DNA from 3 places in the Methylobacterium sp. SD274 genome. Region 1 is predicted to be linked to each of the others. Evidence: predicted binding sites of a transcription regulator. Region 1 holds the regulator's gene; each other region holds the start of a gene.
What was found. The regulator HrcA, encoded in region 1, represses chaperone genes, less so after heat shock. The targets are predictions, from matches to a motif close to GTTAGCACTCNCNNNNNGNGAGTGCTAAC.
Positions count from the first base shown of each region.

Region 1 (6,729 bases):
CGTGGTGCCTCGATCCGGGTGCCCCACAGCTTCGTCAACAATGAGTACAAGGGCTACTTGGAAGACCGCCGTCCCAACAGCCAGGGGGACCCCTACCAGATCGCCTCGCAGATCCTGAAGACGATCGCGACGGTTTCCACCGCCGACGAGGCGAAAGTCGCCGCCTAAATATAAGGCACAGAAGTAGGGCTTTTGCGCCAATTATAATCGATGTCTGCCGCAGGGTCTGCGGCAGGCATTCTTTTTTGCTCATTTGGAAGGCAAGCGGGTCTCAATGAGGGGGTCGCTTGGCTACCTCGGTGCAAGACGCTTCTTCTCGCCTACATCACGATGGGGCGTAGGGGATTACCGTCCCTACTGAGTTCACGCGCCGAAGATCGACCAGCCAAGGCGCCGAGTGAGCATCTCGAGGGCGATCCGGCCGAGGTGCGAATTACCGGATGCGTCGAGGCCCGGCGACCATACCGCGATCGACGCTTTTTCGGGGGCCACCGCGATAATTCCGCCGCCGACGCCACTTTTGCCGGGAAGGCCAACACGATAAGCGAATTCGCCGGACCCGTCGTAATGACCGCAAGTCAGCATGACTGCGTTGATACGCTTGGCGCGTTCCGGCGAGACCACAGAATGCCCGGTGAGAGGGTTGCGGCCGGAATGAGCGAGGAAGCGGCTCGCCGTGGCTAGCTGTCGGCACGACATGCCGATGGCGCAATGATGGAAATAAACACCCAGGGTGAAATCGACCGGGTTATCGATATTACCGAAGGATTTCATGTAGTTGGCAAGCGCGATATTACGGAAACCCGTGCGCAGCTCGGAGGCGGCCACCGCCTCGTCAATGGTAATGGTCGGGTCCTGGGCGAGGAACTGCATGAAGCGCAGGATTTCACCGAGCGCTTCCCGGGGCTGGTGGCCCGACAGTATCGTGTCGGTCACCGCGATGGCACCGGCATTGATGAATGGATTGCGGGGGATGCCGCGCTCACGCTCGAGCTGGACAATGGAGTTGAAAGGACTGCCGGACGGCTCGCGACCGACTCGGCGCCAGAGCCGATCTCCCGCCATGCCGAGGGCCAGAGTCAGCGTGAACACCTTCGAGATGCTTTGGATCGAGAATGAAGTGTCGCTGTCACCTCCCGCCGCCACATGCCCGTCAGCATCGATGACGACGATTCCGAAGGCCTTCGGATCGACACGGGCGAGTTCCGGGATGTAGGTGGCGACCTCACCTCGGTCTGGCCGGTCAGCCATCTCTTCGGCGATTTCTCTGACGACGGTATCAAGGTCGGGCACGGCGTCGCTCATCTGCGAGGAAACGGGTATCGATGCGAGGCAAGACGGAACCCGCATGCTTCCGCCACGGCGCCATCCGACAGATGGCGGAGTTTCGCGGCCGGCCGCACCGCGACGCAAAGGGCATTCCTTTTGGACGAAGCGGATTGCCATAGAACAACGTCGATGCCGCGGGCCTAGAGGTTGTGCGCGAGGGCAGAGCCGGACACAATCGCCGCTCAGGAAGAACCCATTGAACGATCGCCCCCGCCCCTTCTCTTCTCAGCAGCTTCAGCCCCTCGCGGCGCTAAACGAGCGCACACGCGAGATCTTTCGGCAGATCGTGGAGAGCTACCTCACGACGGGCGAACCAGTAGGATCGCGAAACCTCGCGCGCATCCTGCCCATGGCGCTGTCGCCGGCCTCGATCCGCAATGTCATGGCGGATCTGGAGCATTCTGGCCTGATCTTCGCGCCTCACACATCCGCCGGCCGACTTCCGACGGAAATGGGCCTGCGCTTCTTTGTCGATGCCATGCTGGAGATCGGCGATGTCGGGCGCGAGGAGCAGGAGCGGATCGAGGCCCAGATGCGTGCCGCCGCATCTGGCCACACATTCGAAAGCGCCTTGGCCGAGGCCTCGACGCTGCTGTCCGGAATTTCCCGGGGAGCAGGCGTCGTGCTCACCACTAAGACAAACGTGCACCTGAAACACATCGAATTCGTCCGGCTCGATCCAGCCCGCGCCCTCGTCGTACTGGTGTCGGATGACGGTTCGGTGGAGAACCGCCTCCTGGATCTGCCCCCGGGCCTTCCGGCCAGCGCCCTGCAGGAAGCCTCCAACTACCTCAATGCCCGCCTTCATGGACGCACGCTGGGAGGCTTGCGCGCCGAGATCGAAGCCGGCCGCGAGGCGATGAAGCGCGAACTAGACGTCATTACCGAGCGCCTGGTGGATGCGGGCCTAGCCACCACCGTCGGGCCCTCCGACGCACGTCAATTAATCGTGCGCGGCCAAGCCAACCTTCTCGACGACTTGCGCGCGGTGGAGGATCTCGAGCGCATCCGCCTACTCTTCAACGACCTTGAAACACAGAAGGATGTGATCGAACTGCTCTCCCGCGCCGAGGGCGGAGAAGGAGTGCGCATCTTCATCGGCTCAGAGAATAAACTGTTCTCGCTTTCCGGCTCGTCGATGATCGCCGCACCTTTCCGGGACGGTTCTCAGAAAATCGTCGGCGTCGTTGGTGTCATCGGCCCGACGAGACTTAACTACGCGCGGATCGTGCCGATGGTGGATTACACTGCTCGGGTAGTCTCGAAGATGCTCGACCGCAACGGGCGCTGAGCGTCATTGCGTTCATCTCACCGGACAAGACTTCGCTTCTCCAAGAAAGCTCTGCCACGACTTGAAGGAAACTGAACCAATGGTCGACGACGCCCCGGCTTCGGGGATTAATGTCGAGACACTGGTGACCTTTATTCGAAGCTCGGCACATAAGTAGCCAACGGCCTGCTGAAAGGCCCTGACTTAGCTGCCCTCCTGCCGGAAAGCGAAACTCGCTGCGATCACTCGCATAGAAGTCTCAGTCTTTCACCTCGCTGTGATCTTGCCACGCGCCCGCGTCAGGCGCAGCCTGAGAATAACGCTCTCAACCTAGCCTGTTGCACTCATGCGGCACTGCAGAGTTTAATAAGAGGAAGAGGCCCAACCTCGCAGGTCGTTTGATACGCGGACAAAACATAAGCCCTTGCCTGAAACCATCTAGGCTCCGGATCGCTGATGACAGCTTATCCGGAGCCTGGAGTCTCTTCTCACGTCACCACTTCGATCCGGCAAAGCATCACACGCTACGGTTCACAATTCGACAGCGTATGCGCTTCGCCAGAGGAAGTTCCCCTCGAGGACACCACAGATGAAGATCAGCCGCGGATGACGTCCACGATCTCATAGGTGTCCGGGTCGACGATGACGATGTCGTCGTCGACGAGCACGTATCGATAATCCTCGTATTCGGGCACGATCTGCACGATGTCAGGCGGCAGGTCGTAGAGAGTGTAGCTTCGGGCGATTGCAGTCCCCACCGTCAGAGCGAAAGCACCAGCGGCGAGACGGGGGATCCCGCGACGAAGTACGCTCTGGCGAAATTCTGTACGCTGCGGAGCACCCAGTCGGCCATAAGCCCCGCGCACGGCGCCGCTATCGCCTCGGCCCGCACGATCTCGACGCCCGGCTCGATCACCCCGGTCGCTGTCGCTCCTCTCGCCACGATCCGCTTTGCCATCCTTCAGGCCGCGATCGGCCTTGCCGCTTCCGTCCATCCGATCATTACGATCGGCCTTGCCGTCTCGATCAGTCTTGCCGTCTCGATCCGGCCGGGCTGCGGGATCGCTCCTGCTGCCAGCACTCGGACGTTCGCCCTGCTCCATGCGGCCATTTCGTTCGCCGCCAGCATCACCGCCTCGCTCCATTCCAGCCGCGCCGCCGCGATCCCCCGAGGCACCACCGCGTTCCACACCACCTGCGGCTCCACCACGCTCGGCTCCGCCGCCACCGGCGCCCCGCATGCCGGCGCCACCAGCCGATCCGGCACCACCTGCGCCACCGCCGGGCGCACCGGCGCCTGCCGCTGCGCCGCCACCCGCACCGCCACCTGCTCCAGGCCCACCTTGGGCGAAAGCACTCGCCGCACCGACGACGAGAACGGCAGCCGTCACCGTACTCCGCAAGAGCTTGCTCATGTCAGTCAGTCCATCTCTTGGTTGATTGCTGACGCCACGCGGCGCCGACGCGAAGCCGAAACGGAAAGACTGCCAAAACCGTTCCGCGATTTAAAACTACTTCCGACGTCGTCATCACACTGCACAGGCAACCTAAGCCCAAGCTTCACGGTAACGGACTTCCATGTATTTCCACTTGGAGAAGACGATGACGTACCTTTGCCATGGCGGGAAGGGCGACGGGGATGAGGGAATGGATGACATTTGCAGCCTGCTGTAGGAAAGCCGCGTTGAGGCGCTTGTGAATTCTCCATCGCCGCTTAACGTCGCCGACCAAGAGGCCCAGGTAGGGCCCCGACAAGGATGGTAGGGAGTGCCCATGTCCGACGCTATCGCGATCGATCCTTCGAAGCCTGACGATCCGGAAGACCGCCGTCGGCGGATATTCGCCATCGTGGGCTCGTCGTCGGGTAATCTCGTCGAGTGGTTCGACTTTTATTGCTACGCCTTCTTTGCCCTCTATTTTGCGCCGGTCTTCTTTCCCGAAGGCGACGATACCAGTCAGCTCCTGAAATCCGCCGCCGTGTTCGCGGTCGGATTCTTCATGCGCCCCATCGGTGGTTGGTTGTTCGGCCGTATCGCCGATCGCCTTGGCCGCAAGACCTCGATGATGATCTCGGTGCTGATGATGTGCGGCGGATCGCTCATGATCGCCGTGCTGCCGACCTATGCCAGTGTGGGGCACTGGGCTCCCGCCCTGCTCCTGCTCGCACGTATGATCCAGGGCCTTTCCGTGGGCGGCGAGTACGGCACCAGCGCCACCTACATGAGCGAGGTCGCCCTGAAGGGTCAGCGTGGATTCTTCGCCTCGTTCCAGTACGTTACCCTAATCGGCGGACAGCTTCTGGCCTCGCTGGTGCTGATCATTCTGCAGAGCTTCCTCACCGCCCAGCAGCTCACTGCCTGGGGCTGGCGCATCCCGTTCTTCATCGGTGCGATGGCGGCCGTGGTGGCGCTGTTCCTACGTTCGTCACTCGCGGAGACGGCGACCAAAGAGGACATGGCCTCGAAGGAATCGGGGACCTTTTCGGCCCTTTTCAAGCATTGGCGGGCGTTCTGCGTGGTACTCGCCTACACCGCCGGCGGCTCCTTGAGCTTCTATACTTTCACCACCTACATGCCGAAATATCTCTTCAACACGGCGCATATCGACAAGATCACCGCATCGCAGATCTCCACTGCGGCGCTCCTCGTCTACATGGTGATCCAGCCCTTCTTCGGCTGGCTTTCGGATAGGATCGGCCGCAAGACCAACATGCTGCTCTATAGCGGGCTCGGCACGCTGATGGTGGTGCCGCTAATGACGGCGATCGGCTCCACTACGAACCCCTACCTCTCGTTCGGCCTGATCATGATCGGTCTCACGGTGATCAGCTTCTACACAGGCATCAGCGGCATTGTGAAAGCAGAGCTGTTCCCGACCCAGGTCCGGGCGCTGGGGGTCGGCCTCTCCTACGCGGTGGCGAACTCGATCTTCGGTGGCACGGCGGAGGCGGTAGCCCTGTATTTGAAGCAGATCGGCTCGGAAAGCAGCTTCTTCTGGTACGTCACGGCGATGCTCGCCATCGCCTTCATCGGCTCGCTGATCATGCCGAACCCCAAGCGCCACGGTTATCTCGACGGTGACGGCACGGTGGAAGAGGCGCTGATGCGCAAGTCACGCCGGGCGCTGCCCGCCTAAATTGCCGCTTTGTCGAAAGGTCAAACGCACGCGGTGTTCGCTCGCCGCGTGCGTCTTCATAAATGCCGCACAGCGACCGTGATCCGGTTCAGGTGATATCGTCGGTGACTATTTCCGATGCAGTGCGAGTCAGTCGGGCATGCGCGTGATTTGGCCCTTCGCATCCGCATAGCCGAGACTTGCAGCGAGGAACTGGATCAGTTTCACGCAGCGTCGCCCATGATCGCTCGTCGCTGCCGGTCAAGTTCCTCGCTGTAGCGCTTGAGGGTGTGGCTCTCGGTGAGCAGCCCGATCACCCGACGCGAGACCGGATCATCCACCACCGCCAGAGCTTCGCTCTCCGCGCTGTCGAAGGCCGAGGCTGCCTGTTTGGCATTCATGCCGGCGGTGAGGAACACGTCTGTATAGCGCATGGCCTCGATGAGACTGGCCTCGCTATCGGCCGTCACCAGGGCATGAGCCTCGGGCACCAGCACGATTCCGGCGTAGCGCCCTTCCTTATCCACCATCACAACGCGGGACGGCGAGCCGAGGGGATGAGCCGCAAGGAAATCGCAGAGCTTCATATCGACCGGCACGGTTTCGACCTCGCGACGCATGAGCGCCCCAACGGTGAGTGACCTGATCCAGCCGATATCATGCGCGCTACGGATGCTTTCGCCGCGAAGGTGGAAGCGCCAGGTGGCAAAGGAATAGCCGAAGGTCTTCCGCACGGTCATCGACGAGGCGATCACCGCCACCAGTACGAGGCCGGTGATCGGAAAGCTGCCGGTGAGCTCGAGGGCGAGGAATGTCATCGTGAGCGGGCCGCCGATGACTGCCACCGCCAGGGCGCTCATGCCGATCACCGCATAAGCCAGCGGTGTGAGAGCGAAGAAGGTGAGTCCCTCCAGGCCGGATAGTCCATGAACGCCGGAAAGGGCCGGGATTGCCTCCGCCATCAGTGCGGCAAAGAGCTTGCCCGCCAGAGCGCCGAGAAACAGCGAAGCGAAGAA
Region 1 is NZ_JADIJP010000001.1:356,525-363,253, reverse strand. It holds gene IPV08_RS01685 (glutamine synthetase beta-grasp domain-containing protein) at 1-168, shown strand, start outside; gene IPV08_RS01680 (glutaminase) at 364-1,293, opposite strand; gene hrcA (heat-inducible transcriptional repressor HrcA) at 1,526-2,620, shown strand; gene IPV08_RS25020 (DUF1236 domain-containing protein) at 3,196-3,357, opposite strand; gene IPV08_RS25015 (hypothetical protein) at 3,360-3,557, opposite strand; gene IPV08_RS25010 (hypothetical protein) at 3,561-3,956, opposite strand; gene IPV08_RS01665 (MFS family transporter) at 4,373-5,734, shown strand; gene IPV08_RS01660 (chloride channel protein) at 5,938-6,729, opposite strand, start outside.

Region 2 (6,729 bases), on a different contig from region 1:
CAATCCCAGTCGCCGTAATCGGGCTCGCGACAGCGGTACCCCACGGGGCATTCCAGATTATCGCGTGTCGGGACGAAACGCAGCTCGGCGATTTCCGTCAGGCCGCAAAGGCTGCGATCGCTGACGAAGCGTTCCGTCTTTACCGGCTGCTCCCCCCTGCCGGACCTATCCGCCTTGCCCACGGACCAGGACAGGACCGCCGATCCGTCGCGCTTCACGAGCGCCATCGCGTCCGCGCAGGACATCCGCGGAGTGGAGGGAGGCGTCTGAGCGCCGGCCGAGGTGGCGATGACGACGCAGACGGCGATGGCGAGGCGTCTCGTCACGATGGATCTGCGCGCTGGTATGTTTCTCACAAGCTTGAGCATGGCAGTTTTGGTAAGCGACGGGAAGGCCTTGCCGTTCGCTCGCCCTATTCCCGGAGTCTATCCACCGCTATCAAACGCACCGAGACAGAATAATCACACACCTGTCCTGACGAGAGCCGACTTTGAGAATGATAACGGCCTGCATGTCGGACGGGGTGGGGGATCGAATGTCGCGGAATAGTGAGGTGGTGGGTGCCGCCGAGAAATTGGCGCGCACGGGATTGGCTCGGCCTCAAGGTCGGGCTTGACGGGAGACGACGATGGCCGCCGGCATCGAAAGCGAGGATATGAGAAACGAGGACGGCACGCCGTCAGTGACGGTGACCGGACCGTCGGGAGGGTCGCGCCGTGCCTTGATACTCCCAGTATCCCTCGCCATGGGCTGGGGCGTTCTCCTCGGCTACAGCACAGTTCTGTTGACGAACGATACCCCTGTCCGCCCTGAGACCGGCACGGCACAGGCTGCCTTGAACGAGCCGGGTCCGTTCGAGAACACGGCGGCATCCTCACGCCTGCCCCGTGCCAATGCGCCCTGGTCGGATGTGGGGCTTGGCTCTGCTCACGCTGGAGCGCCTGCCCGGGACAGGCTCGCTGCATCCCCTGCCCAGCCGGGCATCCGGCCGGTCGCGCTCAAGCAGGATACGGAAGTGACGCCCCGCGCCGATGCCCCCGCTGCCGCTTCTCCACCGATCGAGGCGGCGGCTTATGTCGGCGTCTGGGGGCCGAACGAGGTGGCATGCCGCCGCGGCGCGCGGCGCCGTGGATACATTCCGGCGCGGATCACCGAGAATGGCGCGCGGGCGGGAAATACCGTCTGTACCTTCCGCGACGGGCGGCGCATGGGCGCGAGTTGGAGCGTGGCGGCATCCTGCAGCGATGGCGGCCGGCGCTGGACATCCCAAGTGAAGCTGATCGTCGAAGGCGACCGTCTGACATGGTCGAGCGCCAAGGGCGACGCCTCTTACGTCCGGTGCAATCGCCGCGCCGGGTAAATACCGCCGATACTGAAGTCTCGCCGGCTCTCTGCCGTGACGGGCTGAAATGTCGGGCGAAGGTTTCACGGATTCAATTCGGCCAAATCCGTCCGCGCGACGACATTTAACCGTCCAGCGCCCGGCCTTGTCCGATCATCCGTAACGAAAAGAGGGTCGTCTTGCGACGACCCTCTCCGCTCTCGCGGCGGTAACCGCGAGAGCATCCATTCCACGTGACGATAGGGACTTTTTAGAAGTCCATGCCGCCCATGCCGCCGCCGCCCGGCATCTGGGGAGCGCCGCTGTCCTTCTTCGGAGCATCCGCGATCATGGCCTCGGTGGTGACGAGGAGGCCGGCGATCGAGGAGGCGTCCTGCAGAGCGGTGCGCACGACCTTGGCCGGGTCGACGATGCCGGCCTGGATCATGTCGACATACTCTTCGGTCTGGGCGTTGAAGCCGTAGGTGATCGAAGAGGTGTTGTCGGTGATCTTGCCGACCACGATCGAGCCTTCGACGCCCGAGTTGGCGGCGATCTGGCGGATCGGGGCCTCAAGGGCCTTCAGCACGATCTTGATGCCGGCCTGGACGTCCGGGTTGTCGCTCTGGAGAGCGCGGACGGCCTCACGGGCACGGAGGAGGGCGGTGCCGCCGCCGGGGACGATGCCTTCTTCCACCGCAGCGCGGGTGGCGTTGAGCGCGTCGTCGACGCGGTCCTTCTTCTCCTTGACCTCGACCTCGGTCGCGCCGCCGACGCGGATGACCGCGACGCCGCCGGCGAGCTTGGCCAGGCGCTCCTGGAGCTTCTCACGGTCGTAGTCCGAGGTGGTCTCCTCGATCTGCGCCTTGATCTGGCCGACGCGGGCTTCGATGTCCGCCTTCTCGCCGAGACCGTCGATGATCGTGGTGGTCTCCTTCTCGATGCGGATGCGCTTGGCGCGGCCGAGCATCGGGAGGGTGACGTTCTCGAGCTTGATGCCGAGGTCCTCGGCGATCATCTGACCCTGGGTCAGGATCGCGATGTCCTCGAGCATGGCCTTGCGGCGATCGCCGAAGCCCGGAGCCTTGACGGCAGCGACCTTGAGGCCACCGCGCAGCTTGTTCACGACGAGCGTGGCGAGAGCCTCACCCTCGATGTCCTCGGCGATGATGACGAGCGGCTTGCCGGTCTGCACCACGGCCTCGAGAACCGGCAGCATCGCCTGGAGCGACGAGAGCTTCTTCTCGTGGATGAGGATGTAGGGGTCCTCGAGCTCGGCGACCATCTTCTCCGCGTTCGTGATGAAGTACGGGGAGAGGTAGCCGCGGTCGAACTGCATGCCCTCGACGACGTCGAGCTCGGTCTCGGCGGTCTTGGCTTCCTCGACGGTGATGACACCCTCGTTGCCGACCTTCTGCATGGCGTGGGCGATCATCTCGCCGATTTCCTTGTCGCCATTGGCCGAGATGGTGCCGACCTGGGCGACTTCCTCGGACGAGGCGACCTTCTTGGCGCGGCTCGTGATGTCCTTCACGGCGGCGGTGGTGGCGAGGTCGATGCCGCGCTTCAGGTCCATCGGGTTCATGCCGGCGGCCACGTACTTGGCGCCTTCACGGACGATGGCCTGGGCCAGGACGGTGGCGGTGGTGGTGCCGTCGCCAGCGATGTCGTTGGTCTTCGAGGCCACTTCGCGCACCATCTGGGCGCCCATGTTCTCGAACTTGTCGGCGAGCTCGATCTCCTTGGCGACGGTGACGCCGTCCTTGGTGATGCGCGGAGCGCCGAAGGACTTCTCGATGACGACGTTACGGCCCTTGGGGCCGAGGGTCACCTTGACGGCATCCGCGAGGATGTCGACGCCGCGGAGCATCTTCTCGCGGGCATCTGAGCCGAAGCGTACTTCTTTCGCTGCCATGTATAGATCCTCATCAAATTGAGAGCCTTGAGGCGCTCACCGAAGGGCGCGCTCGAAAGGCTCGAATGGAAGAAGGAAGAGGGCCGGGTCGCTTTAGGCGACGACGCCCATGATGTCGGATTCCTTCATGATCAGGAGGTCCTGACCGTCGATCTTGACTTCGGTGCCGGACCACTTGCCGAACAGGACGCGGTCACCGGCCTTGACGTCGAGCGGGTTCACGCGGCCGGCCTCGTCACGGGCGCCAGGGCCGACGGCGACGATCTCGCCCTCCTGCGGCTTCTCCTTGGCGGTATCGGGGATGATGATGCCCCCCTTCGTCTTCTCTTCGCCTTCGATACGGCGGACGACGACACGGTCGTGCAGCGGACGGAACTTCATGAGCTGCCCTCTTGCTTCAAATTCATGGATGGCGTTGATGCGGCCGAAGGGCTCGCCCAACCCAGGCTGTTAGCACTCCCGAGCGAAGAGTGCCAAAGCAAGGGCGGAGGTAGGCTCAAGCTCCTTGCGAGTCAAGACGCGGACGACGCGTCATGCCGCGTTTGCGCAGCATGTTCTGCTCTCCTGTCGCTGACAGACGGATGACAATCACCCCATGATCAGCCTTCAGGGACCGCAAGGCGCGGTCGAGCATTCCGGCGCAGCCAATGGCGGCGGCGTGCCGAGCCATGCGATCTGGATCGACCTCAACGATCCGAGCGCCGAGGAGGCCGAGCATATCGAGGCCGCCACCGGCCTGCGCGTCCCCTCACGAAAGGCTCTGAGCGAGGTCGAGAATTCGAGCCGCCTGCGCCGGCTCAAGAACGGTCTTTCGCTCTCCACACCGATGATCACCTTCGACAAGGTGGATTCGCAGCTGACCCCGCTCGGCTTCGTTCTGACCCGGGACCGGCTCATTACGGTCAGGTTCAACGAACTGCGCGCCTTCGAGGAGGTCAAGAAGCGCATCGGCGACGGTGACGGCGCTTGCCAGACCGGCACCGAGATCTTCCTCCTCTTGGTGGAGGAGCTGGTGGACAGCCTCGCCGACGCCCTGGAGGAGATGGGTGCCGATCTCGACGCGCTCTCGACCCGGATCTTCGACTTCGACGTGAGGGCAGGGGGCGTCGCCGGCGATTCCGGCAAGACCCCGCGTCGACGCGACCTCGCGCTGCGCCGAATCCTCCGCAGCGTCGGTCGGCGGGGCAAGGCGCTCGGCAAGATCCGCTCGAGCCTGCTCGGCCTCGAGCGCATCCTTCCGTTCGTCGCCGGCGAGTGCGAACACCTGCTCGGCGCGGCCGAGATGCCGCGCTTCGAGACCCTGCGCCGGGACATCGCCTCCCTCGACGAGTTCGAGATCCGCTTGTCCGAAAACGTCCAGTTCCTGCTCGACGCCACTCTCGGCCTCATCAACATCGAGCAGAACAACACGTTTCGCGTGCTCACCGTCGTCTCGGTAGTGGGCGTGCCGCCGACCCTGATCGCGTCGATGTACGGCATGAACTTCAAGCACATGCCGGAGCTCGACTGGGCCTATGGCTATCCCTATGGTCTGTCGCTGATCGTCATCAGCGCGATCATCCCCATCGTCTTCTTCAAGCTGCGCGGCTGGTTCTGACGCGCGTTCGATCGAGCGTTTTCGGGGTTTAGGGAAATCTTTTCGGCCCAGCGCGCAAGGATTGGGAGCATCGCCGGCAATCCGGCGACCAGAGTCGACCGCATGGCCGTAATCGTCGCCTTCATCCTGAATGCCGGGCTCAATTTCGGCCTCGGCCTCCTTCTGGCCAAGCTCATGGGGCCGGCGGATTTCGGCCTGTTCGGCCTCGCCACCACGGGTGCCGTGGTGCTCAACACCCTGGTCTTCGAGTGGCTGCGGCTGTCGGCGACACGGTTCTATTCCAATCGCGTCCGGCGCGAGGAACCTTGGATCCGCCATGGGCTGGACCGGGCCTACGCCATCCTGGCCGTCCTCCTCCTGGTCGCATCGGCTCTCTGCGCCGTCGTCGGCGCGACTGTGGAAATGAACACGGAGGGCCGTTTCGCCATCGCGGCTGGGGCCGGCCTCGCCGCCTTCGGCATCGGCCTGTTCGATTATCACGCAGCCCTCACCCGCGCGCGATTCGACGGCGGCCTCTATCTCAAGCTCACCCTCATCAAGAACGGCCTGTCATTCCTGCTCATGGCGGGCGCAGCCTGGCTGTTTCCGCAGCCGCTCTGGGTGCTGGTCGCTTGCGGGCTCAGCCAGTTTCTACCCGTCGTGATGCTGCGCAAGCCGCTGCTCGATCCGCCCGTGCCGATCGTGCGCGTTCGGATGGGGGAGACCTGGCGGCTGTTTCGCGCCTACGGGCTTCCGCTGATCGTGGCGAACGCGATCTACCAGATCACGCCGTTCCTCAACCGGAGCGCCATCGCCATGTCGTTCGGCTTGGCGGAGGCCGGTTATTTCACACTTGCGGCGGATGTCGCCTCGCGCAGCCTCAGCATGATCGGCACGGCCTTGGACCTTATCCTGTTCCAGCTCGCCGTGCGGGTGGACGAGCACGAGGGCCATGTGGCGGCCGAGGCCCAGATCGGCCGAAATGCGGCCATCGTGGTGGCGCTCATGGTGCCTTGCGCCGGCGGACTCTGGGCTGTGCTTCCAGCACTCCAAGGGCTCGTCGTGCCGGAGGCTTATCGCGGCCCCTTCGCCCTCTATGCGCTGATCCTCATCCCCGGCCTGCTCTGCGGCACATTGCTCAATTTCGGGCTCAACCCGATCTTCCAGATCCGGCGCAAGACGGTGCCGGTCATCTCTGCCGCCCTTGTCGGCCTTGCCGTGAATGCCATCTGCCTGTTCGTCCTCCCCGCGCATTTCGGCGCTCCCGGCATCGCCATGGCGCAAAGCGCCGGCCTCGTCGCCTCGACGCTCTGGCTCGCAGTCCGAGCCCTCGCGGGTCCGGAGCGCCTGCGGATCGACTGGTGGGAGATCTTTGCCGCCTGTACCGCCACCCTGGCGATGATGGCCTGCCTGGCACCGTTCAGGCACATGGATCCGGCCATGGCACTCGCCATCTGCCTACCTCTCGGTGTGCTGGTCTATGCCCTGCTCGTTGCGGTGTTTGACATCGCCGGATTACGCGGCCTCGTGACGACCTATCTGCGGCAGCGCGCCGTCACCCCGGCGGCTTGAGACAGAACGCACCGCTTGAAAGCGGGGCGTCCCTTCCCGCATATGGTCGCCTGAAGATGCCGTCGAGCATCGCAGCGGGCAGGAAACGATGCGGTCATACGAGCCTCAGGACGAGGGCGAGGCACAAGCCATCGTCGCCGCCGCCGCCGGCCGGTCAGAGCCGATGCGGCTCGTCGGCGGGGGAACCAAGACCGCGATCGGCCGCCCCGCCCAGGACGAAGCCACCCTCTCTTCCCTTCGTCTGACTGGGATCACCCTCTACGAGCCGGCCGAGATGGTGGTCGCCGCCCGGGCCGGAACTCCCCTCGCGCAGGTCCAGGCCTTGCTGGCGGAACGCGGCCAGAT
Region 2 is NZ_JADIJP010000036.1:17,574-24,302, forward strand. It holds gene IPV08_RS21820 (HdeA family protein) at 1-326, opposite strand, end outside; gene IPV08_RS21825 (hypothetical protein) at 629-1,360, shown strand; gene groL (chaperonin GroEL) at 1,593-3,236, opposite strand; gene groES (co-chaperone GroES) at 3,330-3,617, opposite strand; gene IPV08_RS21840 (magnesium transporter CorA family protein) at 3,832-4,833, shown strand; gene IPV08_RS21845 (polysaccharide biosynthesis C-terminal domain-containing protein) at 4,936-6,384, shown strand; gene IPV08_RS21850 (FAD-binding protein) at 6,473-6,729, shown strand, end outside.
Region 2: the regulator HrcA is predicted to act here: its motif matches at 3,686-3,714, upstream of groES (co-chaperone GroES).

Region 3 (6,729 bases), on a different contig from region 1:
CCTATCAAACCGGATAGCTTGGGTTTTTACGCGGATCAGAAATCCATGCCGCCCATACCACCCATACCACCGCCGCCACCGGGCATCGCCGGCGCTTCCTTCCTCGGAGCATCCGAGATCATGGCTTCAGTGGTGACCAGGAGCCCAGCAACTGACGCTGCACCTTGTAGTGCTGCACGCACGACCTTTGCGGGATCAACGATACCGGCCTGGAGCATGTCAACGTATTCCTCGGTCTGGGCGTTGAAGCCATAAGTCGCTGAGGAGTTGGCAAGGATCTTCCCGACCACAATCGAGCCTTCGACGCCCGAGTTCTGGGCGATCTGACGGATCGGGGCTTCGAGCGCCTTCAGCACGATCTTGATGCCGGCCTGAACGTCAGGGTTGTCGTTGGTAAGACCCTGAGCCGCGGCCTTGGCGCGAAGGAGCGCTACGCCGCCGCCGGGCACGATGCCTTCCTCGACCGCCGCACGGGTCGCATGAAGCGCATCATCAACGCGGTCCTTCTTCTCCTTGACCTCGACCTCGGTCGAGCCGCCGACGCGAATGACGGCGACGCCGCCGGCGAGCTTGGCCTGCCGCTCCTGGAGCTTCTCACGGTCGTAGTCCGAGGTGGTGTCCTCGATCTGCGCCTTGATCTGCGCCACACGTGCTTCGATGTCGGCCTTGTCGCCGGCACCGTCGATGATCGTGGTGGTCTCTTTGTCGATGCGCACCCGCTTGGCGTGGCCCAGCATTTCAAGTGTGACGTTCTCGAGTTTGATTCCAAGATCCTCGGCGATCATCTGGCCTTTGGTCAGCAGGGCAATGTCTTCGAGCATGGCCTTGCGACGGTCACCAAAGCCCGGAGCCTTCACAGCGGCTACCTTGAGGCCGCCGCGCAGCTTGTTCACCACGAGGGTGGCAAGCGCCTCGCCCTCGATGTCCTCGGCGATAATGAGCAGCGGCTTACCCGTCTGCACCACGGCTTCGAGGATGGGCAGTAAGGCCTGAAGCGAACCGAGCTTCTTTTCGTGGATGAGGATGTAGGGATCCTCGAGATCCGCCATCATCTTCTCGGGGTTCGTGACGAAGTACGGCGAGAGATACCCACGGTCGAACTGCATGCCCTCGACGACGTCGAGCTCGGTTTCGGCAGTCTTGGCCTCTTCGACAGTGATGACGCCTTCCTTGCCAACCTTCTCCATGGCGTGGGCGATCATCTCGCCGATTTCCTTGTCGCCATTGGCAGAGATCGTGCCCACTTGGGCGATCTCCTCGGAGGAGGCCACCTTGCGGGCACGCTCACCGATGTCCTTCACGACCGCCGCAACAGCGAGGTCGATGCCACGCTTCAGGTCCATTGGGTTCATGCCGGCGGCCACGTACTTCACGCCCTCGCGGACGATGGAGGCAGCCAGCACGGTTGCCGTTGTGGTGCCGTCGCCGGCGATGTCGCTCGACTTCGAGGCCACTTCGCGCACCATCTGGGCGCCCATATTCTCGAACTTGTCGGCGAGTTCGATCTCCTTGGCGACGGTGACGCCGTCCTTGGTGATGCGAGGCGCGCCGTAGCTCTTTTCGATAACGACGTTGCGACCCTTGGGCCCCAGCGTGACCTTCACGGCGCTGGCAAGAAGCTCGACACCGCGCAACATTTTCTCGCGGGCATCGACGGAGAAACGAACGTCTTTGGCAGCCATGGGGGTGATCTCTTCAGTGATGTAAGGCCCTGAGGCACGCCACAGCGGCCGCCTCGAAAGGGCAGGTCATTGGGTTTGCGAGCGACGCAACCGACCTAGGCGACGACGCCCATGATGTCGGATTCCTTCATGATCAGAAGGTCCTGACCGTCGATCTTGACTTCGGTGCCAGACCACTTACCGAACAACACCCGGTCACCAGCCTTCACATCAGGCGGGTTGATCCGGCCGGCTTCGTCCCGAGCGCCAGGGCCGACGGCAATGATCTCGCCCTCTTGCGGCTTCTCCTTGACGGTATCCGGGATGATGATGCCGCCCTTGGTCTTCTCTTCGCCTTCGATGCGGCGGACGACGACACGGTCGTGTAGGGGGCGAAACTTCATGTTTTGGATCCGGTTTCCTGGCGATCAACCGTCGCCAGTACGGCGCGGAATTGCAGGAGAGGCGACCGTAAAAGTCCTACAGCTAACCCCGCAACGTAGCCTTAGCACTCAATCCGCGAGAGCGCTAAACATCATCGTCGGCGCAGTGGTGGGATCGCGATGCAATGCTGGCCGGGATGTCGCTAAAATGTGTCTCAGCGTTGCGAAGCGTATCTGCTCAGTTGAGGCACTTCCCTCGCCTTGGGCGTTACGGCTGACAATCTAGGAAGAAACCGGCAAGACATGCATATCCGTCCCTGCAGGTGTGGAGACGACGAGGCTGCGGCCCTCGCGGTTTTTGACAGGACGTTCCCGATCTCGCATTCGTTCTTGGAGGGCCGGGAGCAAACCGCTGCTCGTGAGCATCTGGCACTTCTACTGAGGCACTCAGAAACTCTGATAATAGAGGTGGATAGCTCCGTGATTGCCTTCATCACCGTGGATGATGGAGATTACATTTCAGCATTGTACGTAGATCTCCCACATGTCAGCCGGGGTGTGGCATCGGCCCTCCTGCAGGCGGCACAAGATCGTCACCAGATCCTTTGGCTTCACGTCTTCGCGCAGAATGTTTCTGCCGTGCAGTTCTACAAAGCTCGGGGCTTCGCCGTAGTGGATGAGGATAGGCAAATCGATAGCTCAGGTCGCCGGCACCGACGCTTCGAAATGGAAAACGCCAACGGTTTCGCCACGTATCGTTGACTGCGAGCCACGCGACGGAGCTTCAGCTTGCGTTGGCTCAGCTCAGGCAGTTAGTCCGATGCTTCGGGGTTTACCCTTATGGAGAACCGATCACGCGCCGTGATGCGTTCGGTGGGGAGATCGATCACTTCCCCCTGGAAGATTTCCTGGCTTAAAAAGGCGCGCTCAATGTCGAACAGTTCTTCTTCGACGTCGATGTACCAGCACCGCCTACGACCGCTCCAGCGATAACTGCGAGCTTTCAGAACGTCCTTCGTTGCGATGGGTGAGCCGGCGGCCCAAATGCGGAGCGTGGGCTTGCGCGCGGTTTCGAGCAGGCACGCCAGCGCAAGCCGACCGGACGTCTTTAGGGGGGCTGCCAGGAGTGCACGAAGGGCATGGCAATCGTCGATGGCACGGTGGCCCTTATGGAAGAAACCGTAATCGGTCAGCAGGTAGCCGAGCTTCATGCCCTCGTGGCCTTCGTTACGCCATGGCACCTGATAGCAAGAGCAAGCCCAGTTCTTCTCAACGAAGATCGGCCAGCGGCTCTCACAAAACTGGCGGTCGAAGCTTGCGTTATGGGCGATCACCACGACGGCATCGCCAGCCATCGCTCGTACCGCCGCGTCATTGATCCGTTGACCGGCTACGTCAGCGTCCGTGATGCCGGTCAGTCGCGTGACCTCTGGCGGGATCGGCTTCTGCGGCTCTTGGAGTTGGTTGAAGACCTGAAGCACCCGGTAGATGCGGCCGCTCGCGCCGTACTCGAACTTGATCATGCCAAGCTCGATCACCTCGTCGTGTGTGTGATCGACCCCAGTCGTTTCGGTATCGAGTATCAGGCCAATGAAAGTAGGCTCGGTCGGCTGATCGGTGCAATCGGCGAACGGTCCGACCCTCCTAAGCACGCGGTATTCGCCTGTGCTCTCGAGCACAGAAGCTATGCTGTCGAGGGGGTGAATCACCGCTACCGTGTCCTTACCTTCAGACTCACCGTCGCATGGCATCTAAGGGGTGCGACCCGCTCGTGGAAAGACACGGTTGCGTTGGCTCAATTCGACGTGCTGAGCCTCGGTGCCCGAGGGAATCAGCATGTGTCAGGGTTCATGCCCCCAAAGGCAAAGCGGCTATGCGGCCCTACGGCTTACCCGCAATAACGCTGCCACGCTCTTCAAGCGCTCGGCCTCGCGTGCGCGAGGCGAAGTCCAGCAAGATCCAGCTTTAGCCGACGCAAGCCGATACAAAATGTGGGGTAAATTGAGGGCGACTGCCCAACGCTAAACCGGCTTTCCGAGCAAAAGCAATGACTTAGCAAGGGTAAATGGCGGAGAGGGGGGGATTCGAACCCCCGATGGGCTTGCACCCATGCCGCATTTCGAGTGCGGTACAATCAACCGCTCTGCCACCTCTCCGCGGGGCGCCTCGATGAGACGAAGGCTCGTTAGCACGAGTGCGGCGGAGATCGCAAGACGAGAAGCGCAAGACGAGAAGCGCGAGTCGAGAACCGCATCGGTACTCATGGCTGGCCAACGGAGGCGCCTGCTCCCGGCAGGCGCCTCCGGTCGTGCGTTCAGGCGCCGGGGGCCAGGGCAGCGGCGACCTTGCGGGCGAAGGCCACGGGGTCGCGCGGGGTGTCGCCGTCCTGAATGCGGGCGAGATCGACGAGGGTGCCGGCGGCCTCCGCCACATCCTCCCCGGCTTCCGCCTTGGCGCCGAGGGAGGCGATCAGCGGGTGGCGCGGGTTGATCTCGAGGATCGGCAATCCGCCGGCTCCACGCCCGGCCCGGCGCAGAAGGCGCTGCATCTGCAGGTCGGGTCCGCTACCGGAGGCCGAGAGCACCACGGCGCTCTCCACCAGCCGGTCGGTGGTTCGCACGTCGGCGACGTCCTTCGCGAGCGCCGTCTTGAGGGCGGCGACGAGGGCATCGACGGAGGCGGGCGCCTCGCCGGCTTCCTCGGTGGCGGCGATCTTCGAGAGGTCGAGGCCGCCCTGGGTCACCGAACGCAGGGGCTTCTCCTCGAACCGGCCGAGCTGCTCCGGCCAGAACGCGTCCACATGGTCGGAGAGCAGCAGAACCTCGACGCCGCGTGCGCGGAACCCCTCGAGCTGCGGCGAGGAGGCCAGGGCGTCGGCATCGTCGGCCACGAGGTAATAGATCGCCTCCTGACCGTCCTTCATGCGCGAGACGTAATCGGGCAGCGAGGTCCAGCCTTCCACGGCCGAGGAGCGGAAGCGCAGAAGCGGAGCGATCTCGCCCCGGCGCTCGTAATCCTCGTAGATGCCCTCCTTCAGGACGGGCCCGAAATTCTCCCAGAAGGACTGGTAGCCCTCCGCATCCTTGGCTCGGGTGCCGAGTTCGGAGAGGACGCGACCGGTGACGGCGCGACGGATCTTGGTGAGGACCGGTGTCGCCTGCAGCATCTCGCGGGAGACGTTGAGGGGCAGGTCCTCGGTGTCGACCACGCCCTGTACGAAACGCAGCCAGGTCGGCAGCAACTCGGCCTCGTCGGTGATGAACATGCGCCGGACGTGAAGGCGAACCTTGCTCGCGCGCTCGCCCTCCACCGCCTGGAACGGCTTCATGCCGGGGATGAACAGCAGCGCCGAGAATTCGAGGGCCCCTTCCACCCGCCAGTGCAGGGTCGCCCAGGGCTCGTCGAAGTTCATGCCGACATGGCGGTAGAACTCGGTGTACTGCTCCGGGGTGACCTCGGATTTCGACTTGCGCCACAGGGCCGTGCCCTGGTTCGCGGTCTCGGTCTTGCCCTCGGCGACGATGGCGACCGGCACGGTGATGTGGTCGGCCCATTTGCGCACGACGTGGTCGAGCCGGTAGCTCTCCAGATACTCGTCGGCATCCTCCTTGAGATGAAGGACGATGTCCGTGCCGGGCTCGTCGCGTGTCGCCTGTTCCAGGGTATAACTGCCCTGGCCCTCCGAGGCCCAGGTCCAGGCTTCGTCGGAGCCGGCGCGCCGAGAGGTCACGGTCACGCGGTCGGCCACCATGAAGGCGGAGTAGAAGCCGACGCCGAACTGGCCGATCAGGCTGGGTTTGTCCTCGGCCTTCGCGTCTCCGAGCGACTGGCTGAAGGCCCGGGTGCCGGAACGGGCGATGGTGCCGAGATTCTGCGCCAGCTCCGCCTTGGTCATGCCGATGCCGGGATCGGAGATCGTCAGCGTGCGCGCGGTCTTCTCGGGGGTGATCGTGACCTTTGCGTCGGCCGGCGGCGCCGAGACCGATTGCGTCAGCGCCTCGAAACGGCGCCGGTCCAGGGCATCGGCGGCGTTGGCCACCAGTTCCCGTAGGAAGATTTCACGGTCGGAGTAAAGGGCATGGACCACGAGGTCCAACAGCCGGCCGACCTCGGCACCGAATTCGTGCCGTTCCAGGGTATCGCTCAAGGGTTTGCCTCCGGGGATCGAACGGTGCGCGATATGATCCCTACAACGGGGAAATTCAATGCGTGCAACCGAGTGCGGGCAAACGGATGCCGGGAGAAGCGAACCGGTGTGCCGACTCGGAACGGCGCGAAAAACCGGCAGGTCGTGCAATCGATGGGTCGGCGGCTCCCCAGGAATGCAACCATGTCGGCTTTCAGGCGTAGCCGTGCCAGACGCACGACCCTGTTTGGAGGATGACGATGGAACCGATGAAGCCCATGGAACCGATGAAGCCTATGGAGCCGATGAAACCGATGTCCGGCGGCGAGGCCTGGTGGCCGCAGGAGCTGGGCCAGCCCTCCACCAGCGGCGGCCAGAACGGAATGCGCTATGCGTTCTTCCCCCATGCCCGCCGCCTCGTGATCGATACCGACGGCAAGCGCACCACCTACGATACCGGCGATCACCAGATCAGCGGCGTCTCCCAGAGCAACGGTTCCGCGCCGACCTTCTCGTCGCGGCAGGGCGACGTCTCGGTCAAGGACCTCAAGACGGTGGA
Region 3 is NZ_JADIJP010000015.1:42,674-49,402, reverse strand. It holds gene groL (chaperonin GroEL) at 36-1,682, opposite strand; gene IPV08_RS14195 (co-chaperone GroES) at 1,778-2,065, opposite strand; gene IPV08_RS14190 (GNAT family N-acetyltransferase) at 2,348-2,806, shown strand; gene IPV08_RS14185 (3'-5' exonuclease) at 2,857-3,753, opposite strand; tRNA gene IPV08_RS14180 (tRNA-Ser) at 4,111-4,200, opposite strand; gene htpG (molecular chaperone HtpG) at 4,359-6,191, opposite strand; gene IPV08_RS14170 (hypothetical protein) at 6,440-6,729, shown strand, end outside.
Region 3: the regulator HrcA is predicted to act here: its motif matches at 2,166-2,194, upstream of IPV08_RS14195 (co-chaperone GroES).